Regions from separate parts of the Bacillus silvicola genome, predicted to be linked through region 3. Evidence: a T-box and tRNA genes for the amino acid it is inferred to sense, from the RefSeq annotation. Region 3 holds a T-box; the other regions hold tRNA genes.
The links. A T-box is a leader RNA that pairs with one kind of tRNA and senses whether it is charged. The one in region 3 lies ahead of proS (proline--tRNA ligase), so its partner is inferred to be a tRNA-Pro.
Positions count from the first base shown of each region.

Region 1 (4,822 bases), 320 kb from region 3:
TGAATACCTGTCCTTTTTTGGTTTAATCTGTTGTTTAATCATTTATAATACGAACACTGTATTTTTATCTATTATTATTGCTTTTGTTGCCTTAGAAATCATTATGGAAGCATTACAAATGCGGCTAAAACAAAAAATAGCCCATATTTATAATGTAATTTTCCTTTTGAGTGCTCTTATAACAAATATAATTAATAATGGTTTTTATTTATCTACCGTACTTCCTGTATTCTTTATGACTGTTTTATTATTCATAGCTAGATACGTTAATGTTCCTCATAACCAAAAACATGAACAAGAAGCTTAGAAAGAGGAGACACTGTGTACCAATATTTCAAAGATAATCCAATGAAATATATACTGAATTTATATGAAAAAATGAATACTTTTTTTGGTATACAAGGAAGTTCTACTGCACAATTTCTCCTTTATGGAATGTTATTTCTTATCTTAGTTACTTTCTCCTTGTTTTACTAAAAAAAAGGATCTCACATAAACTTGAGATCCTTTTTTAATTTATATTAATTTTTAATATGTAAAATACGGTTTATCCACAAGCATATTTTTCATAAATAAAACTAAGATTATATTTTTTCTCTAAGCTCATTCTTTGTTCATCGTCGCACCAATAGAAAAGAATATCATGAATCGTTGCATAACGCTTATTTTTAAGAAATTGTTTAAAGAATGATGGTAAACAATCATGTAATTGTATAAATATATAATTGCGTAGTGTTTCTTCTTTGTATTCAATACCCTTACAAATATACAGTAATTCTTCACAATAATATGCATGCTGTGGAACTTGAATCATTTCAAAAAATGGTACATATGATAGCAACTTTCCAATAAAATGACCATATCGATCCATTACCCCTATCGTCATATGCTCCATCATTTCTTTCATCACATATAAATAATCATCTACATGTGTTGTCTTTAATGGATCTAATCGATCTGAAATTTGAGAAAGCACAGCTCTTTGACAAGCTAAAACTACTTGACTCGGTCCATAATATGATAGAAAATCTGTACACTTACGATACTTTCGTAATAAGTCATGTGTATACAAATCATACACAAAAGTATTACAATACATCGCTAGATTCATCATATCACTATTTAATTGTTCTTTTGATAGTGTTTTAGCTCGCTTACACATATAAAAAAATGTAAATTCCAATACTTCTTTATGAGATAATAGATGTTTACAATCTGTTATACATTTCTCACTAAATTTAACTCGATTCCAAATTTCTACATCGCCATCTGTTAATTCACCAATACGATATTTAATAATTAAATAGTTTAAAGCAACCGCTTGCGTCAAAAGATCCCATGTTTCATATTCCAATGAAGTTTGGACAAATTCATCTAGTCCCTGGCTTATCATAAAATCATTTGCCTCTTCATACCAACCAATCTCTTGACATAAACGCAGAATACGTACTAGAGTTGGAATTTCATCTTTATGAAACTGCGGTAAACCCTTTACTTTATTCATTCCATATACGATAAATGCCGCTAAATTTTCTTCTTTATAAAACTCTTTTTCTTTCCATACTAATATAGTTCGCTCTTTCCCTTCACCTTTTGGATGACAAGGTACAAGCAAAGAAAATAACTTAGCGAAATTGTTTGGTTCTATATATGTATCTGTAACCAAATTCCAATTTGGATCGCCCTGTGCAGCCCTCATATAATTCCCCTTTCCTTTTTATCTATGTAGGAAATATTAATTCATTATTACATCATTAACAATAAATATCGTTATATTCAAAATCTATCATAATACTTATATCTATTAGTATATCATTTTTTCTCTCATTAAAAATTAGGAATAACAAATTTAAAAAAACTGTCGAAAATATTAACGCTATACTTATTATATAATGTCTCAGATACATCACGCTAACATATTAGTTTAATCCATATATACTAGAATAATGTATCTGATCTTTATACATAATTTATTCCATGTGCTCCGAGATTTCACTTAAAGCAAAGCCAGCTTGATCATCAGCCGATTCTCTTATAGCTAAATCACCTAGTGCTAGCATACCCACAAGTTGCCCACTCTCAACTACTGGTAAGCGTCTAATTTGATAATGTGCCATTAATTCTGTAGCTTTTTCAATCGAATCATCTGGAGAAACTGAAACAATGTTTGTTGTCATTATATTTGTAATTTTATTAGATCCAGGATGTTTTTCAGCAATCCCACGAACAACTAAGTCTCGATCAGTAACAAGCCCAACAACTTGTTCATTTTCAACAACAGGAATCAATCCAACCGATTCTTCCTTCATTTTTACAGCAGCCTCATATACATTATCTAACGGGGTACAATGTACAATATGAGTACTCATAAAGTCTCTAACTCGCGTCATTTTTATCTCCTCCTTTTAATACATACCATAGCTTTTCCTAAATCCCTTTATTTATTTGAGAAAAATAAGATGATAAAAAAGAGGCATACACATAATAAAAAAGAGTCAGCACATTGCTGACTCTTTTTTTATGACCCGTACGGGATTCGAACCCGTGTTACCGCCGTGAAAGGGCGGTGTCTTAACCACTTGACCAACGGGCCATGGCTCCGCAGGTAGGACTCGAACCTACGACCGATCGGTTAACAGCCGATAGCTCTACCACTGAGCTACTGCGGAATATATATGGTGGGCCTAAATGGACTCGAACCATCGACCTCACGCTTATCAGGCGTGCGCTCTAACCAGCTGAGCTATAGGCCCATATACTTTACAGGGGCAGTAGGAATCGAACCCACACTGGAGGTTTTGGAGACCTCAGTTCTACCTTTAAACTATGCCCCTAAATGATGCCGGCTAGAGGACTTGAACCCCCAACCTACTGATTACAAGTCAGTTGCTCTACCAATTGAGCTAAGCCGGCATAAAAAAAATGGTGGCTCGGGACGGAATCGAACCGCCGACACGAGGATTTTCAGTCCTCTGCTCTACCGACTGAGCTACCGAGCCAACATAAATGGCGGTCCCGACCGGGGTCGAACCGGCGATCTCCTGCGTGACAGGCAGGCATGTTAACCACTACACCACGGGACCATTGGTTGCGGGGACAGGATTTGAACCTGCGACCTTCGGGTTATGAGCCCGACGAGCTACCGTACTGCTCCACCCCGCGACGATATTATATTGTTTGAAAAAATGGAGGAGGTAGAGGGATTCGAACCCCCGCGCGACTCTCGCCGCCTGTCGGTTTTCAAGACCGATCCCTTCAGCCGAACTTGGGTATACCTCCATGAAGGAAAATCAATATTTTTTTATATGTAACTAAACCACTTTTTTTGAAAAAATGGAGGAGGTAGAGGGATTCGAACCCCCGCGCGATTCTCACCGCCTGTCGGTTTTCAAGACCGATCCCTTCAGCCGAACTTGGGTATACCTCCGACATATAAAAAATAAAGTGGAGCCTAGCGGGATCGAACCGCTGACCTCCTGCGTGCAAGGCAGGCGCTCTCCCAGCTGAGCTAAGGCCCCATGTTTTTGGGAAAATCGGGAAGACAGGATTTGAACCTGCGACCCCCTGGTCCCAAACCAGGTGCTCTACCAAGCTGAGCCACTTCCCGTTAATAAAAGCGCGCCCGAGAGGAGTCGAACCCCTAACCTCTTGATCCGTAGTCAAACGCTCTATCCAATTGAGCTACGGGCGCATATGGTGCCGAGGGCGGGGGTCGAACCCGCACGGTGGTCACCCACCGCAGGATTTTAAGTCCTGTGCGTCTGCCTGTTCCGCCACCCCGGCATGTCATATTGAAAATTGGAGCGGAAGACGGGATTCGAACCCGCGACCCCAACCTTGGCAAGGTTGTATTCTACCACTGAACTACTTCCGCAAGACATGTATGAGTTATTTTATTAAAAGTGCGGGTGAAGGGAGTCGAACCCCCACGCCAAAGGCGCCAGATCCTAAGTCTGGTGCGTCTGCCAATTCCGCCACACCCGCATATTTGATTAAAATGGTGAGCCATGAAGGATTCGAACCTTCGACCCTCTGATTAAAAGTCAGATGCTCTACCAACTGAGCTAATGGCTCTTAATGGCTGGGCTAGCTGGATTCGAACCAGCGCATGACGGAGTCAAAGTCCGTTGCCTTACCGCTTGGCTATAGCCCATTAATTAAGAATGGTGGAGGGGGGCAGATTCGAACTGCCGAACCCGAAGGAGCGGATTTACAGTCCGCCGCGTTTAGCCACTTCGCTACCCCTCCGACATATATGGTGGAGGATGACGGGATCGAACCGCCGACCCCCTGCTTGTAAGGCAGGTGCTCTCCCAGCTGAGCTAATCCTCCATTTTGCCTGGCAACGTCCTACTCTCACAGGGACAAGGTCCCAACTACCATCGGCGCTAGAGAGCTTAACTTCCGTGTTCGGTATGGGAACGGGTGTGGCCTCTCTGCCATCATTACCAGACTGTATTCATTTAAGACAAGAATCATTATAACTCATTCACCTTTGAAAGTCAACAAGTTTTTTATATTCTTTCAAAACTAGATAACATCGCTTCATATTATATGGTTAAGTCCTCGATCTATTAGTATTCGTCAGCTCCACATGTCACCATGCTTCCACCTCGAACCTATCAACCTGATCATCTTTCAGGGATCTTACTAGCTTACGCTATGGGAAATCTCATCTTGAGGGGGGCTTCATGCTTAGATGCTTTCAGCACTTATCCCTTCCGCACATAGCTACCCAGCTATGCCCTTGGCAGAACAACTGGTACACCAGCGGTGCGTCCATCCCGGTCCTCTCGTACTAAGGACAGCTCCTCTCAAATTT
Region 1 is NZ_JBNGVC010000013.1:407,127-411,948, forward strand. Features, by position in the region: gene ACP6L7_RS24260 (hypothetical protein) at 1-307, shown strand, start outside; gene ACP6L7_RS24265 (DUF3965 domain-containing protein) at 548-1,699, opposite strand; gene ACP6L7_RS24270 (CBS domain-containing protein) at 1,971-2,390, opposite strand; tRNA gene ACP6L7_RS24275 (tRNA-Glu) at 2,522-2,593, opposite strand; tRNA gene ACP6L7_RS24280 (tRNA-Asn) at 2,595-2,669, opposite strand; tRNA gene ACP6L7_RS24285 (tRNA-Ile) at 2,677-2,753, opposite strand; tRNA gene ACP6L7_RS24290 (tRNA-Trp) at 2,764-2,834, opposite strand; tRNA gene ACP6L7_RS24295 (tRNA-Thr) at 2,841-2,913, opposite strand; tRNA gene ACP6L7_RS24300 (tRNA-Phe) at 2,924-2,999, opposite strand; tRNA gene ACP6L7_RS24305 (tRNA-Asp) at 3,008-3,083, opposite strand; tRNA gene ACP6L7_RS24310 (tRNA-Met) at 3,086-3,162, opposite strand; tRNA gene ACP6L7_RS24315 (tRNA-Ser) at 3,187-3,279, opposite strand; tRNA gene ACP6L7_RS24320 (tRNA-Ser) at 3,335-3,427, opposite strand; tRNA gene ACP6L7_RS24325 (tRNA-Ala) at 3,446-3,518, opposite strand; tRNA gene ACP6L7_RS24330 (tRNA-Pro) at 3,534-3,607, opposite strand; tRNA gene ACP6L7_RS24335 (tRNA-Arg) at 3,618-3,691, opposite strand; tRNA gene ACP6L7_RS24340 (tRNA-Leu) at 3,695-3,783, opposite strand; tRNA gene ACP6L7_RS24345 (tRNA-Gly) at 3,800-3,874, opposite strand; tRNA gene ACP6L7_RS24350 (tRNA-Leu) at 3,904-3,984, opposite strand; tRNA gene ACP6L7_RS24355 (tRNA-Lys) at 3,999-4,074, opposite strand; tRNA gene ACP6L7_RS24360 (tRNA-Gln) at 4,079-4,153, opposite strand; tRNA gene ACP6L7_RS24365 (tRNA-Tyr) at 4,165-4,248, opposite strand; tRNA gene ACP6L7_RS24370 (tRNA-Val) at 4,257-4,332, opposite strand; rRNA gene rrf (5S ribosomal RNA) at 4,338-4,453, opposite strand; rRNA gene ACP6L7_RS24380 (23S ribosomal RNA) at 4,555-4,822, opposite strand, start outside.
Region 1: it has a tRNA-Pro gene. The T-box ahead of proS (proline--tRNA ligase) is inferred to sense a tRNA for this amino acid. The anticodon was not compared.

Region 2 (4,822 bases), on a different contig from region 3:
TCATATATACGTTTATATTCCTCATAATACTTTCCCTTTTGATCTAAACCGTTTTGAATTGCTAAAAGAAAATCTTTTTCCTTTCCATTACCAAATTCAATATCACCTGACTTTGCTTTAAAACCGTACACCTCATAAGCACTTTCAGTGACGTCATCTAAATGATATGATTTTTTATCATAATATGTGTCCACCCAATACCAAACAGGATGCACTCCTTCTGGCAACATCTTTTTTATTTCAGACACTTTATATGGTTTATCAAAAGATATAGCCAATTCAGCTACCTTATTTTCACCATTAACTTTCTCTATATCATTTATATAACTATTATATGAAGCAAATGGTAGATAAAACTGCATTTCTCTTTCCATCGTTTGATTGTTATACAATTCACTTGCCCTATTAATACGCTCATTACCCATTACAACATTATCTGATATTGTTAACGGGTTTACATTCGATAATCGACGAAATGTACTCCAAACTTTATACTCATACACTTCATCCTCCCACTTAACAGGTTTCCCTTCAATAACTTTATACGTTTTATACTCTACTGTACTTTTAAATAAACCGTTAGAAGTAATTGCTACACCTCTTTCCGTATTAGGCCTTGTAATTTGTCTAATCATATTTAAATCACGATCCATCGCTAAGTAAGCTCTATTGTTCAATTGTGAAATTCCTATTATACAACCAATGAATAAAACAATAAAAAGTAAAGTAGAAATTAATATTATTTTAAATAATTGTCTTCTCTTCGCCTTTTTCAACATCATTGAGACTTTACTCGATTCTATATCAAAATCAAATTCATCTCTGCCCATCTTCAAACCTCCTATAAAGCTTTTTAAACTCATTGCGAGCCCTATACAATGAAACACGCACTGTCTCTTCTTTCATCTCTAATACGGTTGCTATTTCCTTATATGAGAGTTCATAGTCATACTTTAATAAAAGAATATGTTTATATGCTGGATTCATCTTTCCAAGTATGCTTTGTATTTCTACTTGAAGCTCTTTTCTTAAAATCGGTTCATCTAATCCTTTTGATCCAATTAATTGAACAGATTCAATCGGGATCTCTTCAATACGCTTTTGCCTTCTTGCTAAATCACGGTGCCTATTAATCGCAACTTGAAATAACCATGTTTTTATATAAGTAATTTTTATGTTCGGTATAGATAATAATGCTTTATGTATCGTATCTTGAACGATATCCTCTGCTTCTGCTGGTGTTACTCCAATTTTAAGCAAATACCTATAAATACTTTTTGATGTTTCTATAATGACCTTTTCATACTCCATCGCTCTCTCCTTTCTATTAGTTAGACGATTCAAATAGAAAAAAGTATACAAAAAATCTATAAAAAAAAGCGGACTATCCAAAGTCCACTTTTACACAACAAAAAAGAGATAGCAGATTATGCTATCTCTTTTAGTATGACCCGTACGGGATTCGAACCCGTGTTACCGCCGTGAAAGGGCGGTGTCTTAACCACTTGACCAACGGGCCAGTTCTGGCAGAGAAGAAGGGATTCGAACCCTCGCACCGCGTTCGCGATCTACTCCCTTAGCAGGGGAGCCCCTTGAGCCACTTGGGTACTTCTCTATAATATGGCTCCGCAGGTAGGACTCGAACCTACGACCGATCGGTTAACAGCCGATAGCTCTACCACTGAGCTACTGCGGAATAATTATGGTGGGCCTAAATGGACTCGAACCATCGACCTCACGCTTATCAGGCGTGCGCTCTAACCAGCTGAGCTATAGGCCCATAATTGAAAAGCGGGTGAAGAGAATCGAACTCTCGACCAGAGCTTGGAAGGCTCTTGTTTTACCACTAAACTACACCCGCATTAAATTGAAAATGGTGAGCCATGAAGGATTCGAACCTTCGACCCTCTGATTAAAAGTCAGATGCTCTACCAACTGAGCTAATGGCTCATTTTGAAAGTGGTGCCGGCTAGAGGACTTGAACCCCCAACCTACTGATTACAAGTCAGTTGCTCTACCAATTGAGCTAAGCCGGCTTGCGACTTCAAAATGGTGGCTCGGGACGGAATCGAACCGCCGACACGAGGATTTTCAGTCCTCTGCTCTACCGACTGAGCTACCGAGCCTTAATAAAATGGCGGTCCCGACCGGGGTCGAACCGGCGATCTCCTGCGTGACAGGCAGGCATGTTAACCACTACACCACGGGACCATTTGGTTGCGGGGACAGGATTTGAACCTGCGACCTTCGGGTTATGAGCCCGACGAGCTACCGTGCTGCTCCACCCCGCGATAATATAATATTTAATTTAGAAAAAATGGAGGAGGTAGAGGGATTCGAACCCCCGCGCGACTCTCGCCGCCTGTCGGTTTTCAAGACCGATCCCTTCAGCCGAACTTGGGTATACCTCCGAGATATAAACTTCTAATGGTGGACCTTGTAGGACTCGAACCTACGACCGGACGGTTATGAGCCGTCTGCTCTAACCAGCTGAGCTAAAGGTCCTTTATGGTAGCGGCGGAGGGGATCGAACCCCCGACCTCACGGGTATGAACCGTACGCTCTAGCCAGCTGAGCTACACCGCCATAAATAATATTCAAATAAGTGGAGCCTAGCGGGATCGAACCGCTGACCTCCTGCGTGCAAGGCAGGCGCTCTCCCAGCTGAGCTAAGGCCCCATGTTTTTTGGAATATCGGGAAGACAGGATTTGAACCTGCGACCCCCTGGTCCCAAACCAGGTGCTCTACCAAGCTGAGCCACTTCCCGTTAATAAAAGCGCGCCCGAGAGGAGTCGAACCCCTAACCTCTTGATCCGTAGTCAAACGCTCTATCCAATTGAGCTACGGGCGCATATGGTGCCGAGGGCGGGGGTCGAACCCGCACGGTGGTCACCCACCGCAGGATTTTAAGTCCTGTGCGTCTGCCTGTTCCGCCACCCCGGCATGTCATATTGAAAATTGGAGCGGAAGACGGGATTCGAACCCGCGACCCCAACCTTGGCAAGGTTGTATTCTACCACTGAACTACTTCCGCAAGACATGTATGAGTTATTTTATTAAAAGTGCGGGTGAAGGGAGTCGAACCCCCACGCCAAAGGCGCTAGATCCTAAGTCTAGTGCGTCTGCCAATTCCGCCACACCCGCATGTTATAATTTTTTAAGAAAAAATGGGGCGACTGATGGGAATCGAACCCACGAATGCCGGAGCCACAATCCGGTGCGTTAACCACTTCGCCACAACCGCCATGATTTTCTGGTGCCGACTAGAGGACTTGAACCCCCAACCTACTGATTACAAGTCAGTTGCTCTACCAATTGAGCTAAGTCGGCAAAAATGGTGGAGGATGACGGGATCGAACCGCCGACCCCCTGCTTGTAAGGCAGGTGCTCTCCCAGCTGAGCTAATCCTCCATTCGCCTGGCAATGTCCTACTCTCACAGGGACAAGGTCCCAACTACCATCGGCGCTAGAGAGCTTAACTTCCGTGTTCGGTATGGGAACGGGTGTGACCTCTCTGCCATCATTACCAGACTGTATTCATTTAAGACAAGAATTATTGTAACTCATTCACTTTTAAAAGTCAACAAGTTTTTTATATTCTTTCAAAACTAGATAACATTGCTTCATATTATATGGTTAAGTCCTCGATCTATTAGTATTCGTCAGCTCCACATGTCACCATGCTTCCACCTCGAACCTATCAACCTGATCATCTTTCAGGGATCTTACTAGCTTACGCTATGGGAAATCTCATCTTGAGGGGGGCTTCATGCTTAGATGCTTTCAGCACTTATCCCTTCCGCACATAGCTACCCAGCTATGCCCTTGGCAGAACAACTGGTACACCAGCGGTGCGTCCATCCCGGTCCTCTCGTACTAAGGACAGCTCCTCTCAAATTTCCTACGCCCACGACGGATAGGGACCGAACTGTCTCACGACGTTCTGAACCCAGCTCGCGTACCGCTTTAATGGGCGAACAGCCCAACCCTTGGGACCGACTACAGCCCCAGGATGCGATGAGCCGACATCGAGGTGCCAAACCTCCCCGTCGATGTGGACTCTTGGGGGAGATAAGCCTGTTATCCCCGGGGTAGCTTTTATCCGTTGAGCGATGGCCCTTCCATGCGGAACCACCGGATCACTAAGCCCGACTTTCGTCCCTGCTCGACTTGTAGGTCTCGCAGTCAAGCTCCCTTATGCCTTTGCACTCTACGAATGATTTCCAACCATTCTGAGGGAACCTTTGGGCGCCTCCGTTACACTTTAGGAGGCGACCGCCCCAGTCAAACTGCCCACCTGACACTGTCTCCCGGGTCGATAAGACCCGTAGGTTAGAATTTCAATACAGTCAGGGCGGTATCCCACCAGCGCCTCCACCGAAGCTAGCGCTCCGGTTTCAACGGCTCCCGCCTATCCTGTACAAACTGTACCAAAATTCAATATCAGGCTACAGTAAAGCTCCACGGGGTCTTTCCGTCCTGTCGCGGGTAACCTGCATCTTCACAGGTACTATAATTTCACCGAGTCTCTGGTTGAGACAGTGCCCAAATCGTTACACCTTTCGTGCGGGTCGGAACTTACCCGACAAGGAATTTCGCTACCTTAGGACCGTTATAGTTACGGCCGCCGTTTACTGGGGCTTCAGTTCAGAGCTTCGCTTACGCTAACCCCTCTCCTTAACCTTCCAGCACCGGGCAGGTGTCAGCCCCTATACTTCGCCTTACGGCTTCGCAGAGACCTGTGTTTTTGCTAAACAGTCGCTTGGGCCTATTCACTGCGGCTTTCCGTTAAGAAAGCACCCCTTCTCCCGAAGTTACGGG
Region 2 is NZ_JBNGVC010000012.1:1,787,569-1,792,390, forward strand. Features, by position in the region: gene ACP6L7_RS21285 (anti-sigma factor) at 1-830, opposite strand, end outside; gene ACP6L7_RS21290 (RNA polymerase sigma factor) at 817-1,311, opposite strand; tRNA gene ACP6L7_RS21295 (tRNA-Glu) at 1,448-1,519, opposite strand; tRNA gene ACP6L7_RS21300 (tRNA-Ser) at 1,525-1,615, opposite strand; tRNA gene ACP6L7_RS21305 (tRNA-Asn) at 1,622-1,696, opposite strand; tRNA gene ACP6L7_RS21310 (tRNA-Ile) at 1,704-1,780, opposite strand; tRNA gene ACP6L7_RS21315 (tRNA-Gly) at 1,791-1,861, opposite strand; tRNA gene ACP6L7_RS21320 (tRNA-Lys) at 1,875-1,950, opposite strand; tRNA gene ACP6L7_RS21325 (tRNA-Thr) at 1,961-2,036, opposite strand; tRNA gene ACP6L7_RS21330 (tRNA-Phe) at 2,051-2,126, opposite strand; tRNA gene ACP6L7_RS21335 (tRNA-Asp) at 2,136-2,211, opposite strand; tRNA gene ACP6L7_RS21340 (tRNA-Met) at 2,215-2,291, opposite strand; tRNA gene ACP6L7_RS21345 (tRNA-Ser) at 2,319-2,411, opposite strand; tRNA gene ACP6L7_RS21350 (tRNA-Ile) at 2,429-2,505, opposite strand; tRNA gene ACP6L7_RS21355 (tRNA-Met) at 2,510-2,586, opposite strand; tRNA gene ACP6L7_RS21360 (tRNA-Ala) at 2,607-2,679, opposite strand; tRNA gene ACP6L7_RS21365 (tRNA-Pro) at 2,695-2,768, opposite strand; tRNA gene ACP6L7_RS21370 (tRNA-Arg) at 2,779-2,852, opposite strand; tRNA gene ACP6L7_RS21375 (tRNA-Leu) at 2,856-2,944, opposite strand; tRNA gene ACP6L7_RS21380 (tRNA-Gly) at 2,961-3,035, opposite strand; tRNA gene ACP6L7_RS21385 (tRNA-Leu) at 3,065-3,145, opposite strand; tRNA gene ACP6L7_RS21390 (tRNA-His) at 3,170-3,245, opposite strand; tRNA gene ACP6L7_RS21395 (tRNA-Thr) at 3,256-3,331, opposite strand; tRNA gene ACP6L7_RS21400 (tRNA-Val) at 3,337-3,412, opposite strand; rRNA gene rrf (5S ribosomal RNA) at 3,417-3,532, opposite strand; rRNA gene ACP6L7_RS21410 (23S ribosomal RNA) at 3,634-4,822, opposite strand, start outside.
Region 2: it has a tRNA-Pro gene. The T-box ahead of proS (proline--tRNA ligase) is inferred to sense a tRNA for this amino acid. The anticodon was not compared.

Region 3 (4,822 bases):
AGTGTACAAAAATAAAAATTATAAAAAGAGAAACAGTGATGATTTTTACATAACTTTTACATATATACACAGTTCTTTACAATTGAAGTAAATCCTCTACAATTGATCCGTCTGTTTCACCTAAGTGTAAACCGAGTAGTCTAGCGATAGTTGGACCTTCATCAATAAGTCTCATATACGGGATAGTAACACCGCTTTTTATCCCTTTCCCAGCAGCGATAAAAATTGTTTCATAGTTAGGTTTTGTTGGAGAGTATCCATGTGTACCAAATGTATATTTTTTACTAGGCGTAACATCTTTTTCAGTAATTTCTTTTATAAAATCTCCTGTATAGTTTTCAGTGAAATAATATCCTTCACGCGCTTCTAACATAAATAAACAATTACCATCTGCACCGCAGTCTTTTGCAGCTTCATCATGAAGCATAAATTCAATACCGTTTTGTTTATTTTGAAGCAGTTCATCAAGTAGTAGCTGTACGTCTCGAATTGTATCGGTATCGTTCTTATCTTTCACATATACATAGGCAGATCCGTCACAACTTTGGCAATAGGCCTTCCAGTCTACTAATTTTCCTTTGGAATTTATAGATATAAGCCCTTTTTGATGAAATAGTACATTTAATTGAATGGCTTTGTTTTCACTTAAAGCGCTATGATCACCAAGAGCGATAATTGTACTTTCTTCGTATAGGTCACTGTCTTTTAAAGCTTGAATAATTTTCCCTAGTCGCTCATCATGTCTATGAATTGCGGCTATTGTTTCTTTTGATTCAAAGCCGTGATAGTGTCTTTGAGTGTCTAAATCGGTGAAATGTACGAACATAACATTAGGCTTTTTCGTATGGATTGTATGTACAGTAGAAGCGAGGACGAAATCATCAAGTTCAGGCTGTGACAGTCCATTTCGTATATGACCGAAACGACGATTTAAATCTAGTTGATATAGCGGACTACCGCTAAATAATGAAACTAAAATTTGATTTTGCCACGGTCTATTTGGAAAGATTTCTGGTAAATTGTAATCAATATTTGCTCTTCCAGTAACAGGCCATAGAAGGGCAGCTGTCGTTAAATTTGCTTTGCGTGCTTCATCGTATAAAGTTGTTCCTTTAATGGACTTTCGATACCAATGCCAATCTGGTGACTCACGTCCTGGTTGAAGTAATGTATTGCTGACAACGCCATGTTTATTAGGATAGTTTCCAGTAACGATTGTTGAGTGACTTGGATATGTTACAGAAGGATAAATAGGTTCCACTTTTTTTGCAATCGCACCCCTGTTTATTAATGTTTGGAAATTAGGGAGTTTTTGTAATATAGGAAAATCTAAAGCTGATAAGCAATCGAAAGATAAAATAATGACGTGGTTTGTTAATGCTTTATCCATAAAGTTCCCTCCTGATTATATAAAACCTATTCTTATATATTACTATTAATACCTAGTAATAAAAATATATTTCTAGGTGAAAATTTATTATTTATTTTCAGAAAAATTAAACATATAATTAAGTATAAGAGAATCCATGGAAGGAGGAAACAATATGGATTGGCTAGATGGATTTGGTATCTTTTATATCATTGGCGGAATTACGATTATCCTTGTATTTGCTATTTCGTATTTACTAAAGAAACGGTTTCCAAACAAACAGTTCGATATTATATTTGCACTTAGTTTAATACTTCTTTGCTTAGCATCCTTTCCGGTTACAATGATGGTAATTGGTGGATGGGAAGGAATGGGATATGGATTTATTGGTTTCTTCGTTCTACTTGGTACACTTATCGGTATGATTGCACATCAACTTGTAAAAATCACGAGAAAAAGCTACGTATAAAACTGCAAAAAATGAAAAGAATATATAAAAATGAGAAAATTAGCTATTGTTTAAAAAAAGAATTTGTATTATGATAATCAACAAATTTATTTCGTTATAACGATGAAAAAGGACTAGTACATGTTCAACCTTTTTATCAGAGAGAGAATCCGCCCGGCTGAAAGATTCTTAAAAAGGCGATATGGAACCTACCTTTGCGTTCTGTATATGCAGCGGGAATTCCCCGTTATCAAAAAGAGAGCATGCGCAATTTTTGTGCATGAATCAGGGTGGTAACGCCGGCAAAGCTCGGTCCCTATTTAGGGGCACGGGCTTTTTTGTATTTTCAAAAGGAGGAAGACGGACTATGGCAAAAGAACAAGTACAAGCGATTACGAAGATGGAAGAGGACTTTGCACAGTGGTACACAGATATTGTAAAAAAAGCAGAACTTGTTGATTATTCAAGTGTAAAAGGATGTATGATTTTACGCCCGTACGGCTATGCCTTATGGGAAAATATGCAAAAAGTGATGGATGAGAAGTTGAAAGCAACTGGTCATGAAAATGTGTATATGCCAATGTTTATCCCAGAGAGTTTATTGCAAAAAGAGAAGGATCATGTAGAAGGATTTGCTCCTGAAGTAGCATGGGTGACACATGGTGGGGATGAAAGGTTAGCGGAAAGACTTTGTGTACGCCCTACATCTGAAACGTTATTTTGTGAGCATTTTTCAAAAATTGTACAATCCTATAATGATTTGCCGAAGCTATATAATCAGTGGTGTTCAGTAGTTCGTTGGGAGAAAACAACGCGACCATTCCTTCGTACGACTGAATTTTTATGGCAAGAGGGTCATACAATTCATGAAACAGCAGAGGAATCTCAAAATGAAACATTAAATATTTTAAATTTGTATGCTGCTTTTTGTGAAGATTACCTAGCCATTCCAGTTATTAAGGGGCAAAAAACAGAAAAAGAAAAGTTTGCCGGAGCGAAGGCAACTTATACGATTGAAAGCTTAATGCATGATGGAAAAGCACTTCAAACAGGAACATCTCATAACTTTGGGACGAACTTCTCAGAAGCATTTGATATTAAGTTTTTAGATCGTAACGGTAAATGGCAATATGTACACCAAACATCTTGGGGTGTATCAACAAGGATGATAGGTGGACTGATTATGGTTCATAGTGATAACAATGGGCTTGTAATGCCACCAAAAGTTGCTCCAGTGCAAGTTGTTATCGTACCGATTGCGCAGCATAAAGAAGGTGTGTTAGAAAAGGCAACAGAGTTACAAGGGCGTATTCAAAACGTTGCACGTGTAAAAGTAGATGCTAGCAATAAAACACCTGGTTGGAAATTTAATGAGTATGAAATGAAGGGAATTCCAATCCGATTAGAAGTTGGTCCAAAGGATATTGAAAAGAATCAAGTCGTACTTGTAAGAAGAGATACGAAGGAAAAAGAGTTTATATCAATGGATCAATTAGAAGAACGCATTCCATCATTACTTGAGGAGATTCATCATTCTTTATTTAATAAAGCAAAAGTATTTAGAGATGAGAGTACTTATAGTGTGACGAATTTCGAAGAGATGAAAAAAATAGCTGATGAAAAACAAGGTTTTATTAAAGCAATGTGGTGCGGAGAACTAGCTTGTGAAGAAAAATTAAAAGAAGAAGTTGGAGTATCTTCACGCTGTATGCCTTTTGAGCAAGAGCATTTAGCTGACGAATGTATTTGTTGTGGTAAAGAAGCTAAGCAAATGGTGTATTGGGGAAAAGCGTATTAATACTCTTTTTTATAGATGATAAAAAGGACCTTGGATTGTATGATAAAATGCGATCCAAGGTCCTTTTTCATTTTATTGTTTGTATCATGTAATTTTTAGATGGAAGGATGTTATTTTTTTATTTTGCGTTTTTACGACGAATAAATAGTAACATACCAATTAGGAATGTTGAAAGACCAATTAAAATAGAAGCAGGATAATGTGTTGCAGTATTAGGTAACTTATCGCCTTGTTTTACTGAATTATCTTTTACTTTGCCGTTTTGAGAGCCGTTATCACTTTGAGAACTGCTGTCGCCTTTAACACGGTTGCCCCCCTGAGAGCCACCACCTTGAGAATTGCTGTCGCCTTTAACACGGTTGCCTCCCTGAGAGCCATTGCCGCCTTGAGAACCGTTACCACCAGAACCGTTGCCACCAGAGCCACTGCCACCAGAGCCACTGCCACCAGAACCGTTGCCACCAGAACCACTGCCACCAGAACCACTGCCACCAGAACCGTTACCACCAGAACCGTTGCCATCAGAGCCACTGCCACCAGAGCCACTGCCACCAGAACCACTGCCGCCAGAACCACTGCCACCAGAACCGTTGTCACCAGAACCGTTGCCGCTAGAACCACTGCCACCAGAGCCACTGCCACCAGAACCGTTGCCACCAGAACCACTGCCACCAGAGCCACTGCCACCAGAGCCGTTGCCACCAGAGCCGTTGCCACCAGAACCACTGTCACCAGAACCGTTGCCGCCAGAACCACTGCCGCCAGAACCGTTGCCACCAGAGCCACTGCCGCCAGAGCCGCTACCGCCAGAACCGTTGCCACCAGAACCACTGCCATCAGAGCCATTGCCACCAGAACCATTGCCGCCAGAACCACTGCCATCAGAACCGTTGCCGCCAGAACCACTGTCACCAGAACCGTTGTCACCAGAACCGTTGCCACCAGAACCACTGCCACCAGAACCGTTGTCATCAGAACCGCTACCACCGGAGCTGTTGCCGCCAGAACCACTATCGTCTTGAGAACCGCTGTTTCCTGGTGGTTTATTATTATCTTTTGAGTTGCCTTCTGCTAAATGATCGTTATTTTGTACAATTGCGTTTGTTACTGGAGAGAAGTTTTCCGTTGCTGCATTACCGATATTTAAACCACTAAAAAAAGATAAAGAGAGTGTTGATGCTAAAATGAAGATTTTCGTCATTGTTTT
Region 3 is NZ_JBNGVC010000013.1:724,636-729,457, reverse strand. Features, by position in the region: gene ACP6L7_RS25860 (alkaline phosphatase family protein) at 77-1,390, opposite strand; gene ACP6L7_RS25855 (YesK-like family protein) at 1,545-1,838, shown strand; T-box leader at 1,932-2,138, shown strand; gene proS (proline--tRNA ligase) at 2,185-3,615, shown strand; gene ACP6L7_RS25845 (LPXTG cell wall anchor domain-containing protein) at 3,734-4,816, opposite strand.